Regions from separate parts of the Priestia sp. YIM B13552 genome, predicted to be linked through region 2. Evidence: a T-box and tRNA genes for the amino acid it is inferred to sense, from the RefSeq annotation. Region 2 holds a T-box; the other holds one or more tRNA genes.
What was found. The T-box of region 2 lies ahead of leuS (leucine--tRNA ligase). A T-box ahead of a tRNA ligase gene usually reads a tRNA of that ligase, here a tRNA-Leu.
Positions count from the first base shown of each region.

Region 1: it has a tRNA-Leu gene. The T-box ahead of leuS (leucine--tRNA ligase) is inferred to sense a tRNA for this amino acid. The anticodon was not compared.

Region 1 covers NZ_JBHZOU010000003.1:567,051-578,638, reverse strand. Annotated here, with positions in the region: gene ACFX40_RS15060 (zinc-dependent alcohol dehydrogenase) at 1-215, shown strand, start outside; gene ACFX40_RS15055 (phospholipase D-like domain-containing protein) at 602-1,996, shown strand; tRNA gene ACFX40_RS15050 (tRNA-Trp) at 2,218-2,291, shown strand; tRNA gene ACFX40_RS15045 (tRNA-Leu) at 2,318-2,399, shown strand; tRNA gene ACFX40_RS15040 (tRNA-Gly) at 2,419-2,490, shown strand; gene ACFX40_RS15035 (Na+/H+ antiporter NhaC family protein) at 2,705-4,105, shown strand; gene ACFX40_RS15030 (GerAB/ArcD/ProY family transporter) at 4,303-5,403, opposite strand; gene ACFX40_RS15025 (Ger(x)C family spore germination protein) at 5,424-6,647, opposite strand; gene ACFX40_RS15020 (spore germination protein) at 6,637-8,259, opposite strand; gene ACFX40_RS15015 (YczF family membrane protein) at 8,405-8,629, shown strand; gene ACFX40_RS15010 (GNAT family N-acetyltransferase) at 8,714-9,226, shown strand; gene ACFX40_RS15005 (YjcZ family sporulation protein) at 9,415-9,537, shown strand; gene ACFX40_RS15000 (sensor histidine kinase) at 9,749-11,588, shown strand, end outside.
Region 2 covers NZ_JBHZOU010000002.1:1,125,142-1,136,729, forward strand. Annotated here, with positions in the region: gene ACFX40_RS11820 (pseudouridine synthase) at 1-78, opposite strand, end outside; gene ACFX40_RS11825 (putative polysaccharide biosynthesis protein) at 130-1,773, opposite strand; gene ACFX40_RS11830 (BaiN/RdsA family NAD(P)/FAD-dependent oxidoreductase) at 1,984-3,255, shown strand; gene ACFX40_RS11835 (sporulation protein Cse60) at 3,260-3,439, opposite strand; gene ACFX40_RS11840 (rhodanese-like domain-containing protein) at 3,877-4,188, opposite strand; gene leuS (leucine--tRNA ligase) at 4,428-6,842, opposite strand; T-box leader at 6,907-7,125, opposite strand; gene ACFX40_RS11850 (GntP family permease) at 7,537-8,859, opposite strand; gene ACFX40_RS11855 (MDR family MFS transporter) at 9,015-10,202, opposite strand; gene ACFX40_RS11860 (hypothetical protein) at 10,361-10,516, opposite strand; gene ACFX40_RS11865 (YtzC family protein) at 10,529-10,792, opposite strand; gene mnmL (tRNA modification radical SAM protein MnmL/YtqA) at 10,962-11,588, shown strand, end outside.

The DNA.
Region 1 (11,588 bases), on a different contig from region 2:
CTCTTGGGAACATTTTTGAAAGAAACATCACTTTAAAAATGGGACAGGCTCCAGTCATTCATTACATGCCAGAATTATTTAAAAAAATTACAGATAGGGAGTTTGATCCTACAGAAATAATTTCTCATAAAATCCCTCTTAATCAAGCAAGTGAAGCCTATGAAATGTTTAACAATCATCAGGATGAATGTACAAAAGTTATCTTAAAACCATAATAAAGCACATATCTCCTTAAATATGTATAAAGAAAAAATTGAGAATTATTTTACAATAGTCATATCTATTTGAAAGAGGCTGGAACAAAAGCATGTTATTTGAAGGAAGATCCGAGCGCGTTTGATTCTTGATGGAGAATCAAACGCGCTCGGCTTTTTTTATTGGTAGTGTAAACGTAAGTTTCGTTTATATAATTGCTTCTAGCTGTTGTTTGGAAGGAAAGGCGAAGACTTGCACGGAAATCAACAGTGGTATAACAAATAATCCATCATTCCATTCTTATTTTAAAAGGTATAGAAGTTAAAAAAGTAAGAATCCTAATAAAAAGAAACGATAAGAATGGAAAGGGATTGTGACAGGAAATATGCTAATAAACATACTAATAATGATTGTCGTATTGTACTTCATATATGTATTCGCAACTGCAGTGGTACTGTTTTATGTCCCTTTGCACAAGGGAAAAGACTTAAAAGTAATGAATACTGAGAATTTTTACGGGAAGAAAGAATCTACAGACCGAGTTATGCTTTTGGAAAACGGTTATTTTTCAGGGCTTGTTCGAATGCAGATGATTCAAGAAGCGAGGCATACAATTGATATTGCGTACTTTTCCATCGGTAAAGGTCGTTCTTCGGATTTACTTATGGGCGCTTTATTCGAAGCTGCGGATCGAGGTATACGTATTCGCGTGCTGTTAGACGGGATCTCTCATGGGCTAAAAGGCAAGAGGAAAAATGTTCTTTATGCTCTAGCTTTCCACAATAATATAGAATTAAAGTACTATGAGCCCTTCACTATTTTTAAACCTTGGACATGGCATAATCGTCTTCACGATAAAATAATAGTAGTCGATGGCCAATTAGGTATTATTGGAGGACGAAACATTGGAGATAAATACTTGGCCAGTCAACCAAATAAAAATTTTGTCTATGACCGTGATGTGCTGATTTATAACACAAAGCAAGAAAGTCATAGTGTCATTCTCTCAATGGAGAAGTATGTAGAGAAATTATGGAATCATCCGTATACACGAAAAGCTTTTCCAAAGCTCAAGAAAACTAAACAATTTCGCGGTCTTTCAGGAAAGAAATTGTTGATAGATCAATACGAAGAGGCCAAAAAAGCAAACGAACCTTTTGTCCATCCTTATATTGTATGGAGAGAAGCAACGATCCCTACAAGAAAGATTTCTTTTATTACAAATCCTATTCAACGAATAAATAAAAGCCCTTTTATATGGAAAACGTTTATTAAGCTTTCCCAACAAGCTGAAAAATCCATTGTTGTTCAAACCCCTTATATCGTACCAACAAAAGAGATGGAACAGTATATAGATAAGCGAGTAAAACCAAAAGTGCAAAGAATTATTTTAACTAATTCTATTACATCCACTCCAAATGCTATGGCTTTTTCTGCATACTTGGGAGTAAAGAATCGCGTCATAAAAGCTGGTTCGAAGCTTTATGAATATCAAAAGCCTTATTCAATTCACGGGAAATCTGTTGTTTACGATCAGCGTTTAAGTGCAGTTGGTTCTTTTAACCTAGATTCGCGCTCTGCATTTTTAAATACTGAATCCATGGTTATGATAGATAGTGAAGAATTTGCAGCCCAGTTAACAGGAGCTATTGAAGCTAAAATTTCTCACAGTATGCTTGTGGGAGATGAGGGAGAACCTGTGGATGTTAATACGGATTCTCAAAAAAACGTGCCTCCTGTAAAATCTGCACTCCTACATATTCTTTCGGTCTTTACACGATTTTGGAGACATTTTGTATAGTACTTTGTTACAGCAGAGTCTCTAAAAACAAATAGCGGAGATTAAAGAGGACTGCAGCTGGTGAAGGGAATGTGTAAAAAGCTGTGATATGCCTCACAGTTTTTTGAAAACCGCTAGTACTAGTTATGATTCATCAAAAGATCTATTGACGAAATTCCATATATGTTTTATTATGATGTAGCGTCGTTAATAAACGAGGTTCTTTTGAAGAGGTCATTTCTAGGGGCATAGTTTAAAGGTAGAACTACGGTCTCCAAAACCGTCAGTGTGGGTTCAATTCCTACTGCCCCTGCCATTTTGGAGTTATCTTTTAATTCACACGCGGGTGTGGCGGAATTGGCAGACGCGCTAGACTTAGGATCTAGTGTCTTATGACGTGGGGGTTCAAGTCCCTTCACCCGCATCTTAATTTAGATAAATGCGCGGAAGTAGTTCAGTGGTAGAACACCACCTTGCCAAGGTGGGGGTCGCGAGTTCGAACCTCGTCTTCCGCTTCTTTTCAAAAGCAGTTTGCATGTGCAAACTGCTTTTTTGTTGTAGAAATAAAGAGTTTTATTATGCTGTTTGTAATCAGAAATATTTTATTAAAGCAGTACTGCTTATACGTGTTGCTTTCGTGAATATACACATAATATTGGGGTTACATTAAAAGCTAATGAACGATACGTGAAGACATCTAATATGGTTTTTAAGATAGGGGAGAGTCCTATGGAATCTAGTTGGTTTTCGATTATACCGTTTTTAATTGTTATTCCCATAGCTATTTTCACGAAACAAGTGCTGCCAGGGTTGTTTTTAGGCTTATTAGTAGGTGCTTATTTAATTGATCATTCGATTATCGGAGGTGTTGAAAAGCTACTTCACTATGTTGTACAAGCTCTTAGAAATAAAAGTAATATAGAAATCGTCGTCTTTTTATACGCGTTTTCAGGGCTTATCGGAATGATTAAGATGGCTGGAGGAGTTAAGGGGTTTGTGGAAACAGCTGCAGAAAGAATTGATACAAGAAAAAAAGCCCTTATTTTAACCTATGTTTCAACCATTGGAACATTCAGTGCTCCCACATTTCGTTTTGTGACGATCGCACCCATCATGAGAGCGCTGCTGAAAAAAGTGAAAATGACGACAGCAGAGCTAGGGTTTGTTATTGAAACAACTGCTACTCCTGTTATCGTCTTAATTCCTGTGGCAACGGCATTTGTAGGGTATATGGTCTCAATCATTCAAATGGCAATTGATCATCAAGGCATAAAACAAGACGCTTATTCTTTGTTCATTCAAAGCATTCCTTATAACTTCTTTTCGATTGTGATTATTCTAGTAGGGATTTATTTCAGTTTTTTTCATCATTCAACATCTACGGCTCCTATGAAGCTAGAGGAAGAAGACGAAAAAGATTGGCATGATTGTCATCCTTGCGTGTCGAAGGATTTGCCTTCTAAGCCTTGGAATCTGTTAGTACCTTTACTTGTTGTGATTTCACTTACTTTACTTTTAACATGGTGGAGCGGGCATCATAAGAGCCACAGCTTTTTTGAAGCATTTATTAAAGCAGACGTGCTAGAAGCGATGGTAGTAGCTTTAATTATCACTACGTTAATTACCCTCATTTTTTTCTTGTTTCAGCGCTTTACATTGCAGAATTTGCTTAATGGTTTTATCACAGGAGGCAATGACTTAATGTCTGTTATTCTGCTGTTATCGGTAGTATGGGGATTATCCGCTGTTACAGAAGACTTAGGTTTTTCAAATTTTGTGACGGCACATTCTAAGTGGATTCCTCAAATGTTTGTCACTCCTTTTATGTTTGTGTTTGGAGCTGCTATTTCTTACTTTATCGGGTCTGCTTGGGGGACATGGGGGATTTTAATGCCGCTTGGCGTATCGCTTGCAAGTTCTGCAGATCTTTCTTTGCCATTAATTATCGGTGCGGTGTTTGCGAGCGGTTCCTTTGGAGCATTTTCTTCACCTTTAAGCGACGATACGAATACCATCGCCAAAATATTAGATTTATCTGTTATTGAATATGCCAAATATAAATTAAAGCCAGCTTTAATTGCAGCGGGAATAACAGTTGCTTTCTATCTTGTTGTATCTTTCTTGTTTTAAATGAGGGAGTAGCTATCTATTCTTCACTTTTCATTTTTTTTAGCTTAACGTATGCATACAGCCCTAGTGATAGGCACACTAGCATGATACAAGTAAGCGGAAATAAGATGGTATTAACAAAATGATCATAAAACCATATATACACGAACATCACCTCGATAATTTTAACGCCATTTTTTCTATTTATTAGAGATATACTATCTGTGCTGCTTCTTCCTATTTTTCAAAAAGGCGATAATCAAAAGCAGTATAGGTATGATAGAAAATAGCGGCATATGTAAAAGAAATCTCGCTACGTGCAGCCCTTCATAAAGGTGTTCTTGAAAATTACTAGCGATTGTAATCGACAGAAATAACACAATGATGCCTAAAGGATACGCTAGACGGGAAGGCGATTTAATTTTAAATAAAGTAGCTGTACTTATTATAGAAGCATAAAACAAGATGCTAACTTTAAAATAAATTCCAATAACCATAGCGAACATAAAAAATACATCTAGACGCTCTAAAAAATCAGCTACTTGGATCGTTTGGACAGTACTCAGAAGAGGGAACTGTGATCTTGTCGTCAAATCAACTCCAAGTACGCTAATGTTAATGATCATCGTAATAATTAGGTTAATTCCGCTTAATCCCGTTGCGCATATCATGGTGACACTCGCTTTTTTTGGGTTGCTCAAGTAAGGAAGAAGCATGGTAAATACAATAGCTTCTGTGAAAGGAAAATACAGCGTTTCAGTTAAAGCAATTTTCGCAACGGGGAGTACTCCTTCTTTTAATACCGGCTGCAAGTTCTTAAAATCAATTAGCCCTGAGCTAATAATTAAGATGAAGCCTGCAACAGCCAGAAAATACATAAAAATAAACAGAAGCTCTCCTGACCTTGCTATCGCTTCAATTCCTTTTCGGGTTATATAGATAATGACCAGCATCAATAAGGCATTGGCAATAAATAAAGGCGTATCGGGATAGGCAAAAGTAAGAAGCATCTCTCCGAAATCTCTTAGAACTCGTGATGCATCGTATAAAAAATAGACAATATATATGAATGCAAGAAGTGTTCCAAGTGCCTTCCCTAAAATTTTTTGCATATACTCTGTAGGCAGAAGGTCCGGATAGTAGGAATAGAGCTTATGATAGACTAAGAAGAAAAAAAAGCTGCACAGCATTCCAATTAAAATAGCTAGCCATGCATCTTGCTTCGCTCTCATTGCAAGAGGAACTAATAAAGCACTTCCCAGCTCGAATAAAACCATGAGAATAAATAATTGAGTGGCGCTAATTTTTGCTTTTTCCATATAGCCAGAACCTCCTGACCTCAGTTTTGTTTTTCTTTTACGCTAGAGAGAAACGACTTATTGCGCAGACCTGTTCGGCGAATGTAAGCTTCTACTTTAACGTCTACATCTAATTTTGGAAAGTAAACGTCATCCCATTCTGATTTGAGTTTTTCCCACTGATTAGGCCGCGTGCGTGCTAGTGCTTCTCCGAATCCAAAGATGTCAACTTTGTTTGTCTGAGCTTGTTTAATAGCTATTTGTAATTCTTTTTTTATTTCTTTACCTGCACCTTTTTCCATTTTTTTAATTACAGCAGGTTGACGGGTATCAACGGGGACCTCAACTTCTCCAAGATCGCCTTCTACGCGAGTGTGAACGGACGCATAAGGTTTTCCTTTTACCATTTTTACAGATACATCCGTTTTTTGACGAACTGTTTGATAGGCAAGCGCTTCCTTTTTTCCTTTCCAGTCTACATTAATATCGGTTCCTTGTATTTTATCAAGAATCCAAACGCTGCCTCTGGCTGGACTATTGTACAACCAGTCGATTAACTTTCCATTTTTAAAAACAGCAATGCCAGAAGCACGAAGGGTAGCTTCTGGTGCGCTTTGCTGGAGGTTATCTAATTTTTCTGCTTGTTGAGGATTTCCAACTAAACGAAAACCCGAGACTAGTGCTTCTCCTCCGGGAGATTCGAGAGATTTCATCACTTCTTGAAAAGAAACCTTGAGGTTTTCTCCCCATTTTCTTTGAGTGAACTCCAGCGTTTTCATAATTTTGTTTGCTGGAATTTTATCCACAGGCGTTAGTGCTTTTACCAAATTAGCAGCACTTGACTGGTTTGCGATTACTAAGGAAGTCGTAATTCGAAACTCAGGATCGCGGTCAATAGAATCAATAAGAATGTTAATTCCTTCTTCACGCGCTAGTTTTTCTCCGATCACGACTAAGTTGGTGTGGGCATAATAAAGTCTTCGTGAAATTCTAGCTGAAGCGCGTCTGCTTGCTTCAACTAAATTATCACCGGAAGCAGCATAGATCGTAACAGGCGGACTTTGGGTACCGCCGCCCCCTTGTAATCCAGCTACATTTCCCGGGTTAATAATTTGATAGGTAAGCTCATATCGCCCATCTTTCGTTTTATCAATGCCCATTGCCGATACAAATGCAAGATCCGTTAACTCTTTTTTACTCCAGCAGCTAGTAAGCAATACCATCATTATGGTCATTACCAGTAAAAATAAACTTTTATGTTTCATTTTGATCATCTTCTTCCATCTCCTGATTAATCATACCTCTTGAAAAAGGAGGCTCAGGCTTTTGATGTTTGCTTTGACGAACTTTGTTATCACTAATTAATTTAGGTCTTCTTCTCATCGTCCACCATGGCAACCGCAGCAATGTATCTTCATTGCTTGCAGGAATAAACGGTGCTAATGGCGTCATATAAGGAACACCAAATGAACGTAAGCTGCACAGATGTCCAACTCCCATTAAAAGAATAAGAATAATACCATAGAAACCGAATGTAGCCGCTCCTAGTATAAATAAAAAACGAATTAAACGCGCTGAAATAGCCATATCGAAAGAAGGTGTGGCAAAGCTAGCAATAGCTGTAATCGATACGATAATAACCATAGCTGGTGAGACGATCCCCGCTTGAACCGCTGCTTGCCCAATAACAAGAGCTCCGACGATCGATACGGCAGAGCCGATAGCTTTTGGTAAACGAATCCCTGCTTCACGCAAAATTTCAAAGGTGACTTCCATAAAAAAAGCTTCCACAAACGCGGGAAATGGAACGGATTCTCGCTGTGCCGCAAGAGCTACAATAAGCGTCGTGGGTACCATCTCTTGATGAAATGTTGTAACCGCCACATACGTAGCAGGAGCGATAAGTGAAATCATAAACATAAACACCCGCAAAAGACGAATGGACGTCGCAATATCAAAGCGTGCGTAGTAATCTTCAGCCGATTGGAAAAATTGAATGAACAAAGCGGGAGCAATAAGGACAAAAGGAGTTCCGTCCACAAAAATAGCAATTCTTCCTTCCAAAAGGTTACCTGCCACCACGTCGGGTCTTTCTGTATTATAAATAGTTGGAAAAGGAGTGACCGTTTGATCTTCAATTAGCTGCTCAACATAACCTGATTCCAAAATACTATCAATATCAATATTTTTTAATCGCTTTCGAATTTCTTTTACAACTTTATCGTTTGCGATGCCATGAATGTACATAAGGGTCACATCCGTTTTAGTTACTCGGCCAATCTTCATCGATTCTAGCCATAAGTCGGGTGTTTTAATAATTCGGCGCACCATGGCTAAGTTTGTGCCAATAGACTCAGTAAAGGCACCTTTTGGTCCCCGCACTACCATTTGGGTAGTAGATTCTGAAATGGCACGCTTTTCACCGCCTTGTGTACTCACGCTGAGTACGCGGTTTATGCCGTCGACAATAAGAAGGCTGTCTCCTGACATCAAAGAAGACAGTAAATCATTCCAGTTGTCTGCAAACGATACGTTGCCGATTGTTACGATGTCTTCGGAAATTAACTCTAATGCATTTTTATCATTTAGTTCGTTTTTTTGATTATCTTTCATAAGAGACTGCAGTAAGTAATCTTGGATAGCCTGATTATCTACAATCCCTTCTATGTAGACGATAGCAGCAGCCAAGCTGTTATTGACGCCTATTTTAAAATGACGAATCACAATATCTGAGCTGTTTCCAGTTTTCTCTTTAATGAGGGTAAGGTTCTCAGAGAGCAGATTCTTAAGAGAAGAAGCTGTTTGTTCGCTGCTTGTTTGATCTGCCTGAGGGGGAAGCTTATTTTTAGACTTTTGGTTTTTAAAGAATGAAGGCATAAATGAAAGCACCCTTACTATAGTTTTTATTAATTTGACCAAAAACCGTATAATTATGTAATTTTTAACAAAATATCTTTTGCATGATGGTAAATAAAAATGACGAACCTATGAGGTAAGTAATGATTAGGTGAGGAGTAGACATATGAAAATTATTGGAGTTAGCTTACTGCTATTTGGATCTGTGATTGCTCTTTCTGTAGGAATTGATCTTTTTCAAGGAACGAACATACTGCAGGCGCTATACAATGCGTTAAGCCCGTTTCGTGTAATGGAAGTGGCCGAATTATTTGTCCTTTTTTCTCTTTTATTTTTCTTTTTCGCAGAGTCACTTTATCTTGTTTTAAAGAAGCGTCAGCAAAAGCAATAGTAACTTGTGGTGCAAAGAGGTTTTTATATCTTCACTATCGAAACAAGCGTATAGAAAGATAGCTTTGAGATAGGGGAGAACTACATGAACATTGAGACTGACAGATTACTAATACGCAAATTTAAATATGAAGATTGGCAAGATGTCTACGCATATACATCTGATGCTAATGTCATGAAGTACATACCAGAAGGTGTTTTTAGTAAGGATGATGCGAAGAAATTTGTAAATGAAAATACGAAAGAAAATGTTAAAAAATTTCCAGTTGTCTTAAAAAACGAAAAAATTTTAATTGGTCATCTCGTCTTTTTTAACTATTTTGGGGACCATACTTATGAAATTGGTTGGGTATTTCATTCTCTCTATCATCAGAAAGGATATGCTTCAGAAGCGGCAAAAGCAATCGTGGACTATGGCTTTAACACAATGAAACTGCATCGGATTATTGCTACTTGTCAGCCTGAGAATACGTCTTCTTATCGTGTTATGGAGAAGATCGGGATGAGAAGAGAAGGGTATTTTAAAAAATGTATTCCAACTGAAAAAGGATGGTGGGATGAATATTATTACGCGATTTTAAAGGAAGAGTGGAAATGAACTTTACTTTTACGGAATTGCATTTTCCAAGTTGTAAAGACGAAAACAAGCCCAATTTTTAAAAAATGAGCAGAACAGCAAACCAAAACGTCTAGGCAGACATACAATAAGCTATCCATGAGAAACACCCCATGTTTGAACCTTCTTTGTTTTAGCAACAGAAAATCACGTTGAAAGGGAGTGCTTGTATGTCTAATGCTGGATGTGGATTCGGTTCTGGTTTCGCTTTATTAGTTGTATTATTTATTCTATTAGTAATTATCGGATGTAGTTGTTATAGCGGTGGTTACGGTGGCGGCTACGGCTGCTAATTATATCACTGAATAGCCTAAAGAAATTTCTTTAGGCTTTTTTGTATTTTAAAAGTCCGTTAGTTTCTAAGAAAATCACTTACTCATTAGCGGTTATGATGAACGATTGAACAATTAAAAGACCCTACCGCGATCGATATCTGCTATACTTTTAATACGGATAATAACGCTTACATGTATGGGGCAGCAAACAAAAAAGAGAGGGCATAAGGTGAACTTTCCTATTTCAAAAAGTATTACAACTAAATATCTTCTTTTATTTACGGTTATTTTAATTGTACCGGGCATCATCATTTATTACATCATCACTGGCTATGCAAGCAAAATTATTAAAGAAGATGTAAAGGTTCAAAACATTGCAAGTAAAGATATTATAGCTAAAAGGCTGAATTCAGAAATTGAGCATGTAGCTTCGCAGCTGCAGCTTATTGCAGGAGAGGGGCTAGAGTCAGATCTTAACATAAATAGAATGTATAACCGAGCTAAACAAGCAAATTCACAAAGTTCAGTTATTCATTCCATTTACTATATCAATGAACAAAAACGCGTAAAGTTTGAAACGCCTTTTGCTTCAAGTCAAAACAATTTAATGTATCATCACCCTAATTTTACCCAAGTGTATTGGACACATACGTACGCTTTATCGGATCTTATTCAAAATTATCGTCATCAAAAAGTAGTAACCATTTCTGTACCTGTTCTTACTAATGATAAAGAATTTAAAGGAATTATTGTTGCAGAACTAAGCCGAGATTATTTATCAGAGGTGTTAAAAAGCGTCAGCCTGTCACGAGGACACTTCGGTTTTTTAACGGATCGCAAAGGGAATGTCATCGCATCTACAAGCGATAAGCAGCTTAACAAGAAGTTTTCAGTAGACAAAATACTAAACGTTTCTGGCTATACTCAAATAAATCATAATGGACAAGAGAGTTTAGCAGCTTATCAAACGAACCAAGAAGGCTGGAACTTGGTTTACGGTGTACCGACTAACGTAGCCTTTTCTCCTTTACATAAATTATCTCTTTTACTGCGCGTTAGTTTTATTAGTATATTGCTGCTTGCTTTATTTTTTATATGGTTAGGCATCAAAAATATTTTACAGCCAATCGTCAAGCTTACAAGCTATGCAAAAACGTACCGGAATTCTCAAACGTTCGTACCATTAAATAAAGAAGCGCCGGCAAGGGATGATGAGCTGAGTATATTGACACGTACAATTATTGAAATGGGAAACAGCAATTACGAAAAACAAAAAATGCTTGAGCAAAGTGAAAGATACCTTCACGATGTATTAGAAGGAATTCCTTATGGAATTATTACAATTGATCCGAGAAGTAAAATTACATACGTGAATCAGCAGTTTGAAAGAATGGTTGCTTTTCAGCGCCAGGACATGATTGGTGTTAACTTAGAAGATTTACCAATAAAATCTGAAAGCGTAGATTTTATTTTGCTTCACACATTGGCATCTGGGAAAGACATGGAAGAGATAGAAAGCTATATTCTCGATTCAGACGGCAGAAAAAGAATTGTTAAAGTTACGACATCTACTTTTTATACCGACACAAGTGAAGTGATGGGGATTATCGCGGTCATGCAAGATATTACCGAAATAAAGCAGTTACAGCTAAGACTGCAGCAAAGTGATAAGCTAGCGTCTATTGGACAAATTACGGCAGGAATTGCCCACGAAATAAAGAATCCTCTAGCCATTTTATCAGGATCAGCTGAACTTTTGCTGGATGAAGCGGAAGAAAGCGCCTGCTCAGAAGAAGTAAAAGAGCTTGCTGCGGATGTATTCATCGTTGTAAACCGTCTCAAAGAGATCACAAATAATTTTCTTAATTTTGCAAACATGAGTCAAAAGGAAAAGAAAGAAGTGTCACTTGTACAAGTGTTAGAAGAAGTGTTTCATTTACTGCGTTTAAAGTGTAATGAAGCAAACATTAGCATTGTAAAAGACTTTGAAGAAAAATGTTTGATTACAGGGGTCTATGATCAATTGATTCAAGTATTTTTAAACATTGTCTTAAACGCAATGGAAGCAA
Region 2 (11,588 bases):
AGCTCCAGTCTTTAAAAGACCTTTAACTTCTTTTCGGCTTCCGTACCCAATGGTAGAAAGCAATTTATCCAAACGCATGTAATATCCTCCTCTTTTTTGAAAAGAAGATGACTCTAACGAGTCATCTTCTTAGGCACTGCGCTGTTTATTTCGGCGCAGTATCTTTCTTTCAATTGCACCTGTTACCCTCGCTCCCATTACTTTTTCAAGCAGGCTTGAACGATAGGTAATAATAAAGTAAATAAGGCCGCCTACTGCTGCTCCTATAATCGTAATAACAGTGGCAGAGAATCGTCCTGGCGTTGTAAACAGACCAATCACTGCTGCAACAATTTTTACGCTGATTCCCATAATCGCAACAAAAATGAGAATAAGCACAGATCGTTTTATAAACTCACTGTAGTTATATTTTGCGTGTTTTTGAATAAGCGCAAACATATAAACAAGAGATACGATATAGCCTAGTGCTGTCGCTAAAACTGAACCAATCTCGTGGAACATAAGAATAAATGGAACGTTCACGACAATTTTCACAATCAATCCAAATAATAGACTTAAAACAGCATATTTTTGTTTGTTGATTCCTTGTAAAATAGCTCCATTAACCGTAAAAAATGAGAACAATAAAGCTACCGGTGCATAGTAAAGTAAGACATTTCCACCCGCATCCGATGCATCTGTTCCAAAGAAAAACGTATAGGCTGGGCCAGCTAAAGCCATTAATCCTACAGATGCTGGCAGTACAAGAAACATAATCGTTTGATATGTTTGATCAATTTGCTTTTGCAGTACGTTATAATCTTTATTCACAAAGGAACGTGTAATCGTTGGTACAAGAGTCAAACCGAACGCCGTAGCTAATGAAACGGGAATCATGACAAGCTTTGGAACATAAGACTGAACAATTCCGTTCATTGACTCTGCTATTTCTTTTTGTCCAGCCGCTACCATTGCACGGTTAAATGTGAATTGGTCCACATACTGATAAAGCGGAATAGCCAAGCTGACAAAGACATATGGCAATGAATACGTAAGCAGCTCTTTAAAAATGGATACGGTAGAAATACGCGTAGGCGTTACCGTCTGCTCGTTCACCATTTTATCAAGATAAGGCTTTCGTTTTTTCCAGTACCAAATTAATACAGCCAGTCCAGCAAGAGCTCCTACAAAAGCCCCCATCGTAGCAAATCCAACGGCTAATGCAAGACTTCCATGGACAACTTTGATGACGATATAGGTAGATGCCAATAAAAAGACAACCCGCACAAGCTGTTCAACTACTTGTGAAACAGCTGTTGGTCCCATAGACTGGTGACCTTGGAAAAATCCTCGCATTAAACTCATCATCGGTACTACAATTAACGCAACACTAACCATTCGCATAACCATTACTACATCTTCTAAGGAGTTATTTAAATCAGAACCTCCCAGTGTAATTCTAGACATAACAGGAGCTAACGAATATAAAAGTAAAAATGCAAGTATTCCTGTGACAAGCATTAATTTCATGCCGGCCCGGTACATTCTTCTACTCGTATAGTAATCACCGAGTGCATTATATTTTGATACAAATTTCGATACGGCCATTGGCATACCGGCTGTAGCAATACTTAAATAAATAGCATATTGGTTATATCCGTAACCAAACAGTGCTCCCCCTACGGTTCCAACAAGGATCGCAAATGGAAATAAATAAATCATTCCCAAGATTCGGGATACATAGGTGCCAAGCGTCAGCACAAAGGTCCCTCTTAACAATTTTGAATCAGACATACGTTTGCCTCCGATACTTAATGTTACATACTGATAATAATGATAGAATTGAAAAGAAGCAAGTGACAGTATACACTAAGAAAGGTCTTATACTCACTCGCACTCGTCAACAAACTAAAAAACAAAGACTATAGCCCATTTTATCCAATGTTGAGAGATTTGTCAGTGAACAAACTAAATTTTTTTAAGAATAGACAGGTTGGTGAAAGTATGATATATGATGTAGTCGTAATCGGAGGAGGACCTTCTGGTTTGATGGCATCGATTGCAGCTGGTGAGTCAGGTGCAAACGTATTATTAATTGATAAAGGCAATAAACTTGGACGAAAGCTTGCCATTTCTGGAGGCGGACGCTGTAATGTGACAAACCGTCTTCCCATTGATGAACTTATTAAACACATTCCAGGAAACGGCCGCTTTTTATACAGTGCGTTTTCTGTTTTTAATAACGAAGATATCATCTCTTATTTTGAAGGCCTTGGAATTAAATTAAAAGAAGAAGATCACGGACGTATGTTTCCGGTCAGCAATAAAGCGCAATCTGTTGTTGACGCATTAATTAGCGAACTTCACCGTCTTCGTGTGACGATTCGCACAAACACAGCCGTTAAACGCGTAAACTATGAGAACAACACCGTGAAAGAAGTTGTGCTTCAAAACGGGGAAGCAATCCAAACGAAAAGCGTTGTGATTGCAGTAGGTGGAAAATCAGTACCTCATACAGGTTCGACAGGAGACGGTTATCAATGGGCAAAAGATGCGGGGCATAAAATTACTGAGCTTTACCCAACAGAAGTTCCTATTACATCTAGCGAACACTTTGTTAAAACCAAAACGCTTCAAGGTCTATCGCTTCGCAATGTAGGACTAAGCGTGCTAAATAAAAAAGGCAAGCCTGTCATTACTCATCAAATGGATATGATTTTCACTCACTTTGGCATCTCTGGCCCTGCCGCTCTTCGCTGCAGCCAATATGTTGTTAAAGAGTTAAAGAAACAAAAAAGCAACACTGTTCAAATGTCTCTTGATTTATTTCCTAGCCAAAACGAAGAAGATATTTTTCAGCAATTAGTCAAAACAACAAAAGAAGAGCCGAAAAAAGCAATTAAAAATGTCTTAAAAGGTTTTGTATCTGAACGCTATCTATTGTTTTTACTCGAGCAGGCAGGCATTGATAGCCAAGCGCTAGCAGGACAGCTTCAGCATGAGAAACTGAGAGAATTTGCAAAACTGTGCAAACGATTTGAATTTGCTGTAAACGGCACGCTTTCTTTAGAAAAAGCATTCGTCACAGGAGGCGGCGTATCTGTTAAAGAAATTCACCCAAAAGAAATGTCTTCGAAATTTATGCAAGGCCTTTACTTCTGCGGGGAAATTCTTGATATCCATGGATACACTGGAGGATACAATATCACTTCCGCTCTTGTAACAGGCCGTTTGGCGGGGAGTAATGCAGGAGAATTTGCAACAAGCCTAGCATAATATGCTAGGCTTTATACATAACCATGGCTGAAAAACAGTACACCTGCTCATCACGATCAACATCCACTGTCACCTGGTATTTAATATCAACGACGTCTTCATCCTCTAATTTCCGTAAAAATCGATTCACCGCAAATTCTAAATCTTTTTCATGCTCTTTATCAAACATTTTTACTTGTATCACAGCTTCTACCACCTTGTCCTATCAAATTTGTTTCAATCAGAATGGACTGTTTCTCTTGATGATGGTTTTTGTACGGATTTTCAATCTCTTACTACTTCTATTTTTATGAGGGCTTTTATAGATTTAGTCATCATTTGTTTTCTTGCTATCATTTTAGTCGGTTGGCAGAAGTTTCATTCAAAAAAGAGGAACGAAATGAATCCAATCTAAAGGCGAACAAATGGGATACATGAGCTGAACCGCTTGTAACACGGCAGTCGATTTCCTTGCAAGACTTCGCTTTCCGCAGGAGTCTTGCAAGGAAATCAACTGCTAGAAGGAACGAAACAAATAAAACCTATGTTCACCATAACAAAAAAAATGAACCACTAATCAAACATGTTGATCAATGGTTCATTTTTCACTTCAGCTAAGATACTTTTGTCCCAGCCTCTTTTTTATTTATTAACCGTTTTTCCTTCCCACTCTAACATACCGCCAACCATATTTGTTACTTTATATCCTTGTTCTTGAAGGTAGTAACATACGTTTTCACTGCGGCGGCCCGAACGGCAAATGAAAATATATTCTTTGTCTTTATCGAAATGATCCACATTAGCTGGAATATCATTCATACGAATGTGTTTAGCCGTTGGAATCATTCCTTCTGCTACTTCTTCATCTTCACGCACATCAACTAAATGAAGTTCTTCTCCCTTTTCAACGCGTTTTTGAAGTTCCTCAGGCGTAATTACTTTTACTTCTTCCATCTTCGTCATTCCTCTCTATTCTTTCATTCAGCTTGCTATCGCTATTGTAGCAAACTCAAATACCTTTATGCCACTAAATAAGAAAAGCTTAAGCAGCAGCCTGCCTGAGCTTTTCCAATCGTAGTTAAAGGTTTGACTAAGCGTCTGATGTCAAACCCGAAAGGCGGACATCAGGCGCTTCGGTCTAGAAGAGAACCCCTGACTGCTCTTTAGTCAGGGGTTCTTTTCTACATGAATACTTAATTAGCTACGATGTTTACTAATTTACCAGGCACAGCAATCACTTTGCGCACTGTCTTACCTTCAATGAACTCTTGAACATCTTCATTAGCCATTGCAATATCTTGAAGCTCTTCACGAGATGCCTCAGCAGGTACATTAACTTTTGCACGTACTTTACCGTTAATTTGAACGACAATTTCCACTTCATCATCTACAAGTTTCGCTTCGTCAAACGCAGGCCAAGCCTCATATGAAATTGTATCTTCGTGACCTAGTTTGCTCCATAATTCCTCAGTCGTATGAGGACAAATTGGTGCTAATAGCTTCACAAATCCTTCTACGTATTGCTTTGGCAGCACGTCAACTTTGTATGCATCATTGATGAATACCATAAGCTGAGAGATACCTGTATTAAAACGGAGGCCTTCGTAATCTTCCGTTACTTTTTTCACCGTTTGGTGATACACGCGTTCAAGCGTAGTGTCATTGCTTTCTTGAACCTTGCTGCTTAATTCACCGTTATCGTCAACAAGTAAGCGCCATACACGATCTAAGAAACGGCGTGCACCATCAAGCCCTTTTGTTGACCAAGCGATTGATGCATCTAAAGGTCCCATAAACATTTCGTAAAGGCGAAGCGTATCTGCACCGTGGCTTTCTACGATTTCGTCTGGGTTTACAACGTTACCTTTTGACTTACTCATTTTTTCGTTGTTTTCTCCAAGAATCATACCTTGGTTAAACAGTTTTTGGAACGGCTCTTTTGTTGGAACTACGCCGATATCATATAAAAACTTATGCCAGAAACGAGCATATAATAAGTGAAGAACAGCGTGTTCAGCTCCACCGATATAAATATCAACCGGCAACCATTCTTTTAATTTATCTGCATCTGCTAACGCTTCACTGTTTGTTGGATCAATGTAGCGTAAGTAATACCAGCAGCTGCCTGCCCATTGAGGCATTGTATTTGTTTCTCGGCGCCCTTTTTTGCCTGTTTCCGGATCTACAACGTTCACCCAGTCATCAATGTTTGCTAACGGAGATTCACCTGTGCCTGACGGTTTGATTTCAGTCGTTTTTGGTAACACAAGCGGAAGCTGATCTTCAGGAACTGCCGTTGTTGTGCCATCTTCCCAGTGAATAACAGGAATCGGTTCACCCCAGTAGCGCTGACGGCTGAATAACCAGTCACGCAGACGGTATGTTACTTGTTTTTCACCTTTTTCATTTGCTTGAAGCCACTGAATCATATTTGAAATTGCTTCTTCTTTGTCTAGACCATTTAAGAAGTCTGAATTAACGTGCTCGCCGTCGCCTGTATAAGCTTCTTTTGAAACGTCTCCACCCGCTACTACTTCTTTAATCGGCAGTTCAAATTTAACAGCAAACTCATAATCACGCTCATCATGAGCAGGAACAGCCATAATTGCACCTGTACCATAGCTCATTAGAACATAGTCAGCAATCCAAATTGGCATTCTCTCACCGTTTACAGGGTTAATTGCATAAGCACCTGTGAATACGCCCGTTTTGTCTTTAGCTAAGTCTGTACGCTCTAAATCGCTTTTGCTTTTAATTTGATCTAAATACGCTTCTACCGCTTCTTTTTGTTCGGCTGTCGTAATTTTATCCACAAACGGATGTTCAGGTGCTAAAACGGCATACGTTGCCCCAAACAGCGTATCAGGACGCGTTGTGAACACAGTAAATGTTTCGTCATATCCATCAATTGTGAAGTGAACGTGAGCTCCTTCAGAGCGGCCAATCCAGTTTCGCTGCATTTCTTTAATACTTTCTGGCCAATCAAGATCATCTAAATCTTCTAGTAAACGATCTGCATAAGCTGTGATTTTAAGCATCCACTGCTTCATTGGACGACGCTCAACCGGATGCCCACCGCGCTCACTTTTGCCATCTATAACTTCTTCGTTTGCAAGTACTGTTCCCAACGCAGGACACCAGTTAACAGCTACTTCATCCACATAAGCTAAGCCTTTTTTATATAACTGTAAGAAAATCCACTGCGTCCATTTGTAGTAGTTAGGATCAGTTGTATTAATTTCACGCTCCCAATCGTAAGAGAAACCTAACGATTTGATTTGACGACGGAAATTATTAATGTTAAGTTCAGTGAACTCAGCCGGATCGTTTCCTGTATCTAATGCATACTGCTCAGCAGGTAGTCCGAATGCATCCCATCCCATTGGATGAAGTACATTGTATCCTTGCATACGCTTCATACGAGATAAAATGTCCGTTGCTGTATAACCTTCTGGATGCCCAACGTGTAAACCCGCCCCAGATGGATAAGGGAACATATCTAATGCGTAAAACTTACGCTTTCCTTCATCTTCTGTTGTTCTAAATGTTTTATTTTCTTCCCAAACTTTTTGCCATTTTTGTTCGATCTTTTCATGATTAAAAGCCATACATAATCCTCCTTGTACGCTCCAGCTGTATTTAATTAAACTAAAAAACCCCTCATCCCTCAAACAAAGGGACGAGAGGTTGAATAAACTTCCCGCGGTACCACCCAAATTAGCACAATTATGTACTCACTCATTTTCCTTAACGCGGATAGACGGTAAATGTTACTTTACTTCACATTTACAACTCCAAGGTGAGTTCATGAACGCCCGTTTGCTGACTCGCACCACCCGTCAGCTCTCTTAGCTCGCTTCGTTCACTACTATTCCTTATCATAGTTTTTACATCATACTACCTTGTATTGTAAATAATATGTTCGCAAACTGCAAGTTGTTCAACGGATTTTGTAAAAGTTTCTACACTGCCTCACTGCTTTGTTGCTAAATCCCCTCTTTCATTCTTATATATGAACAACTTCTCCCAAAAACATACATACAACGCCAAACAAAGAGATTTAGACATAATTAAGTTAATCCTATCTAAAGCTGAATAAATAGGATATCTGGACTCCTTGCTACAAAACTGTTCATTTCCGTGCAAGGCTTCATCTTGCGCTCCAATCAACAGCTTAAAGCAACTAAACACATAAAAGCCGAGTTCACCATAATAATGAAAAGATCCGAACGATTTATCGTTCGGATCTTCCTTCAGCTAAAATACTTTTGTCCCCGCCTCTACTTTCTTTAACAGCTATTATTAAATACCAAATCCAAAAGAAAACAGGATAATCGCAAGTACGAGACCAACAAGCGGAACAATTACCGTCATCGCTGCAACTGATCCATACGCATCTTTATGAGTTTCTCCACAAATAGAATTAATTGTGGTGACGACATAACCATTATGAGGCAAGGAATCTAATACGCCAGAAGATATAGCTACTACACGATGGAGAGCTTCTGGATTTACACCAGCATCTAGATAGTGAGGGGCTAAAATTGGCAAAGCAATCGCCTGACCTCCTGAAGCCGAACCTGTCATCCCCGCGATAACACTCACCGCAATAGCTCCCCCTATCAACGGACTGCCTGGAATATGCGTCATGGCATCTACAGCCACTCCAAACGCGGGAACAGCCTTAGCAACCCCTCCAAAACCTACGACAGCAGCTGTATTCCCAATTGCAATTAACGCTCCAAGCGTCCCTTCTGATGCTGCATTCCAAAATCCTTTAAAGTGTTTTCGGTTCACAATGTATGTGACAATAATACCGCTTAAAAGTGCGACAATCAACGCAGATTGCTGAAGCGGCTTATGAAGTGCAAAAGAAATAATGAGCACGACCACAAGCGGAAGCAAACTTAATAACGGATTAGGAAGAGACTGATTTTCCGTTACTGCTGGATCTTTCTCGCGTGATATAAAACGCTCTCCATTTTTAACTGCTTTTGAAATCAAGCGCTTTAACCACCAGTAGCCGAATACAGCCATCACTACCGCTACAACTAAACTAACTTCCCATCCTGCATACGGACTAGTCTTTAAATATTCAATTGGAATCCAGTTTTGGATTTCAGGCGATCCAGCCGAGGTCATCGTAAACGTAACGGAACCGAATGCTAAAGCAGCAGGGATAAACCGCCTCGGCAAATCAGCTTGTTTGAATAAGCTTAAAGCCATTGGATAGACAGAGAATGCTACTACAAACAGACTGACTCCTCCATATGTTAAGACCGCACAGGCAAGTACAATCGCCAACACTGCTCTTTTCATTCCTAGTTTACTGACAATCCAGCGAGAAACACTATCAGCAGCCCCGCTGTCTTCCATCACTTTTCCAAAGACGGCGCCCAATAGAAACATTAAATACCAAGAAGCAATAAATCCTGTGAAACCAGACATGTAATTTCCAACAAAATTTGCTTCTCCTTCTTTCACCAGCTGTGGAAATAAAGGCATTCCGCTTGTTAACGCAACAACTAAAGCACTGAGCGGACCTGCTATAAATAAATTCATGCCTCTCATCGTTAATACAATGAGCAGCAATAATCCTCCAATTAATCCAATCATACTAAGCATGTTTAGCCCCCCATGAAGTCATATAATTAGAAAACGCTTACATTTTACAGGTATATACTCCTTCCTTTGCTTGTCACGACCCTTACTATATTATTAAAGGAATACTGAAGACATTCCTACGTTTATTGAACAGTCAAAAATAAAACCACCTCTATTTATTTAGAGATGGTTAGTGAACGCTGACGTTTTTCTTTTAATTTATAATCGTATATCCATGTTGTACACATGCTAAATAACAATAGTGCAATTAATAAATAGCACAGGGTAGACATATTAAACGCATCGAAAATAATGCCTCCAAAGAGAGGGCCAATCATTTTACCTGCAGTAGCCATACTGTTGACTACGCCTTGATAAAACCCTTCTTTTCCTGATGGAGCTAACTGACTTGCGACAGCTGGAATTGCTGGCCAAACAAACATTTCTCCAACTGTTAACACAATCATTGCTGTTAAGAACTGCGAAAATGTTGTGGCATTCACCACGATGATGAAAGAAGCCACAAAAATAACCGTTCCAATTAGAACCTGTACTTTTAATGTCTTTGCTACTTTTTGAATGATAGGCACAATCAAAGGCTGACCGACTACAATTAAAATGCCGTTAATCGTCCAAAGCAAACTGTAGCTAGAAAGAGGTATATTCAACTCACGCGTATGCGTAGCAATCGTTGTTTGCCACTGAACATACGCGACCCAGCATAATACGTATCCTGTACATAAAATAAGAAGGGCCGTCAGTTTCGTTTTGTGCTGAATACTACCGGCTTCATTAAGGACATTCGTTTGCCCAACTGTAACCGAAATATGACGGTATGAAAAAATAGCAATAAGAAGAAAAATAACGTATAAAATTGTATTAGCTAAGAAAATATACGTAAATGAATAGGATGCTACAACGCCCCCTACCGCTGCGCCAATAGCCACTCCTGCATTTTGAGCAACGTACATCGCATTAAATGCTTTTCTTCCGCCTTGTGGCCAGACTGAGCCTGCCATTGCATACATAGATGGAAACACAATACCAGATCCAAATCCTACAATAACCAAGAGAACAACGTATGTAGGCCAACCATGGAAAAACACCAGTCCCACTAATGCAACAAGGGTAATAATAATTCCTGATAAAATGGATTTATATCCTCCAATTTTGTCAAAAAGCGTTCCCCCTAGTAAATTACCCACTACGCTTGCAGCAGAGTTCAGCATAAGAACCACTCCTGCAACGGATAACGACTTTCCTAAATGTTCATTTATATAAATTGTATTGAGAGGCCATAAAAACGAAGCTCCCGTTACGTTTACAAGCATACCAATAATCAAAAACCAAAGTGACTTGGGCATTGATCTCCCCCCTATCTATTCGAATGCCAACGTACATTCTAGTCTTTTCTTAAAGGGTTCGCAATGCTTTTACATATAGACAATTTATTTGAAATTCGCTGACTATTTAAAAAGGTGATTTCACATGACAATATCATGCAAAATCACCTTTTTACCGCTTATTTTTGCTTCGAACGAACCGGCTGGGCACGCTTGCTGTTCCGTGCTTTTAATTCTTTTACAGGATCAAAATCTTTTCCTAGCTCAATATCATTGCTGTTGATCCCGTTTTTTGTTTTTTGTTCCGGGTTATTTTGATTTGAACGAGTTGCCATAAAATCCTCTCCTTAATGCTGAGTTGTAATCAATTTATTTTGCAGCTGCTGAACTTGCAGGCGCATGCGATATAGCTGCTCTCTTTGCTGTGCATTTGCACTGTGAGAAAACTCTTCAATTTCTTTATAAGCATTTTCTAATTTTTCCTGTGCTTTTGTATATTCAGTGTCGTTATAATGTTCTTGCTTCATGCCTTCCTGCAACTGACCTTGTCCAAAGCGAATAGCATCTTCACACTGTTGCATAAGTTGATCCACTGCTTGACGAGTTGTCATTCTCTATTCCTCCTATTCGTTCATTTCTGTCTTATTTTGCGCAACTTTACTTCCCTTTACGACAAGAAGAACCTGTTAAATATAAGCATCCTTAAATTTGTTTGGCACTTTTTCACGTTTTTGATACAATTTGTTGATGTATATTGCATGTAAAAAGGAGGTTGCTGATTTGAGTCAGACAAACCCATTTCCGTATAAATCTGAAAACAAACGTTATCACACCTGGAATTACCACTTACGTAACCACTTTGGCCATAAGGTATTTAAAGTAGCCTTAGATGGAGGATTTGATTGTCCAAACAGAGACGGCACGGTAGCTCACGGCGGCTGTACGTTTTGCAGCGCTGCCGGTTCAGGAGATTTCGCTGGAAACAGAGCGGATGATCTTGTGACACAATTTAACGAAATCCGTGAAAAAATGCATCATAAATGGAAAGACGGAAAATACGTTGCTTACTTTCAAGCATTTACTAATACTCATGCTCCTGTCGAGGAGCTTCGTGAAAAATATGAAGCCGTCTTAAAGCTTCCCGGAGTTGTTGGGCTTTCTATCGCCACGCGCCCTGACTGTCTCCCCGACGATGTGGTGGAATACTTGGCTGAATTAAATGAACGAACTTATCTATGGGTAGAACTTGGACTGCAAACTGTTCATGAACGAACTTCACTGCTTATTAACCGGGCACACGATCATCAATGCTATGTAGATGGGGTAGCAAAGCTTCGAAAACACGGTATTCGCGTTTGTTCTCACATCATTAATGGTTTGCCTTTAGAAACACCTGAGATGATGATG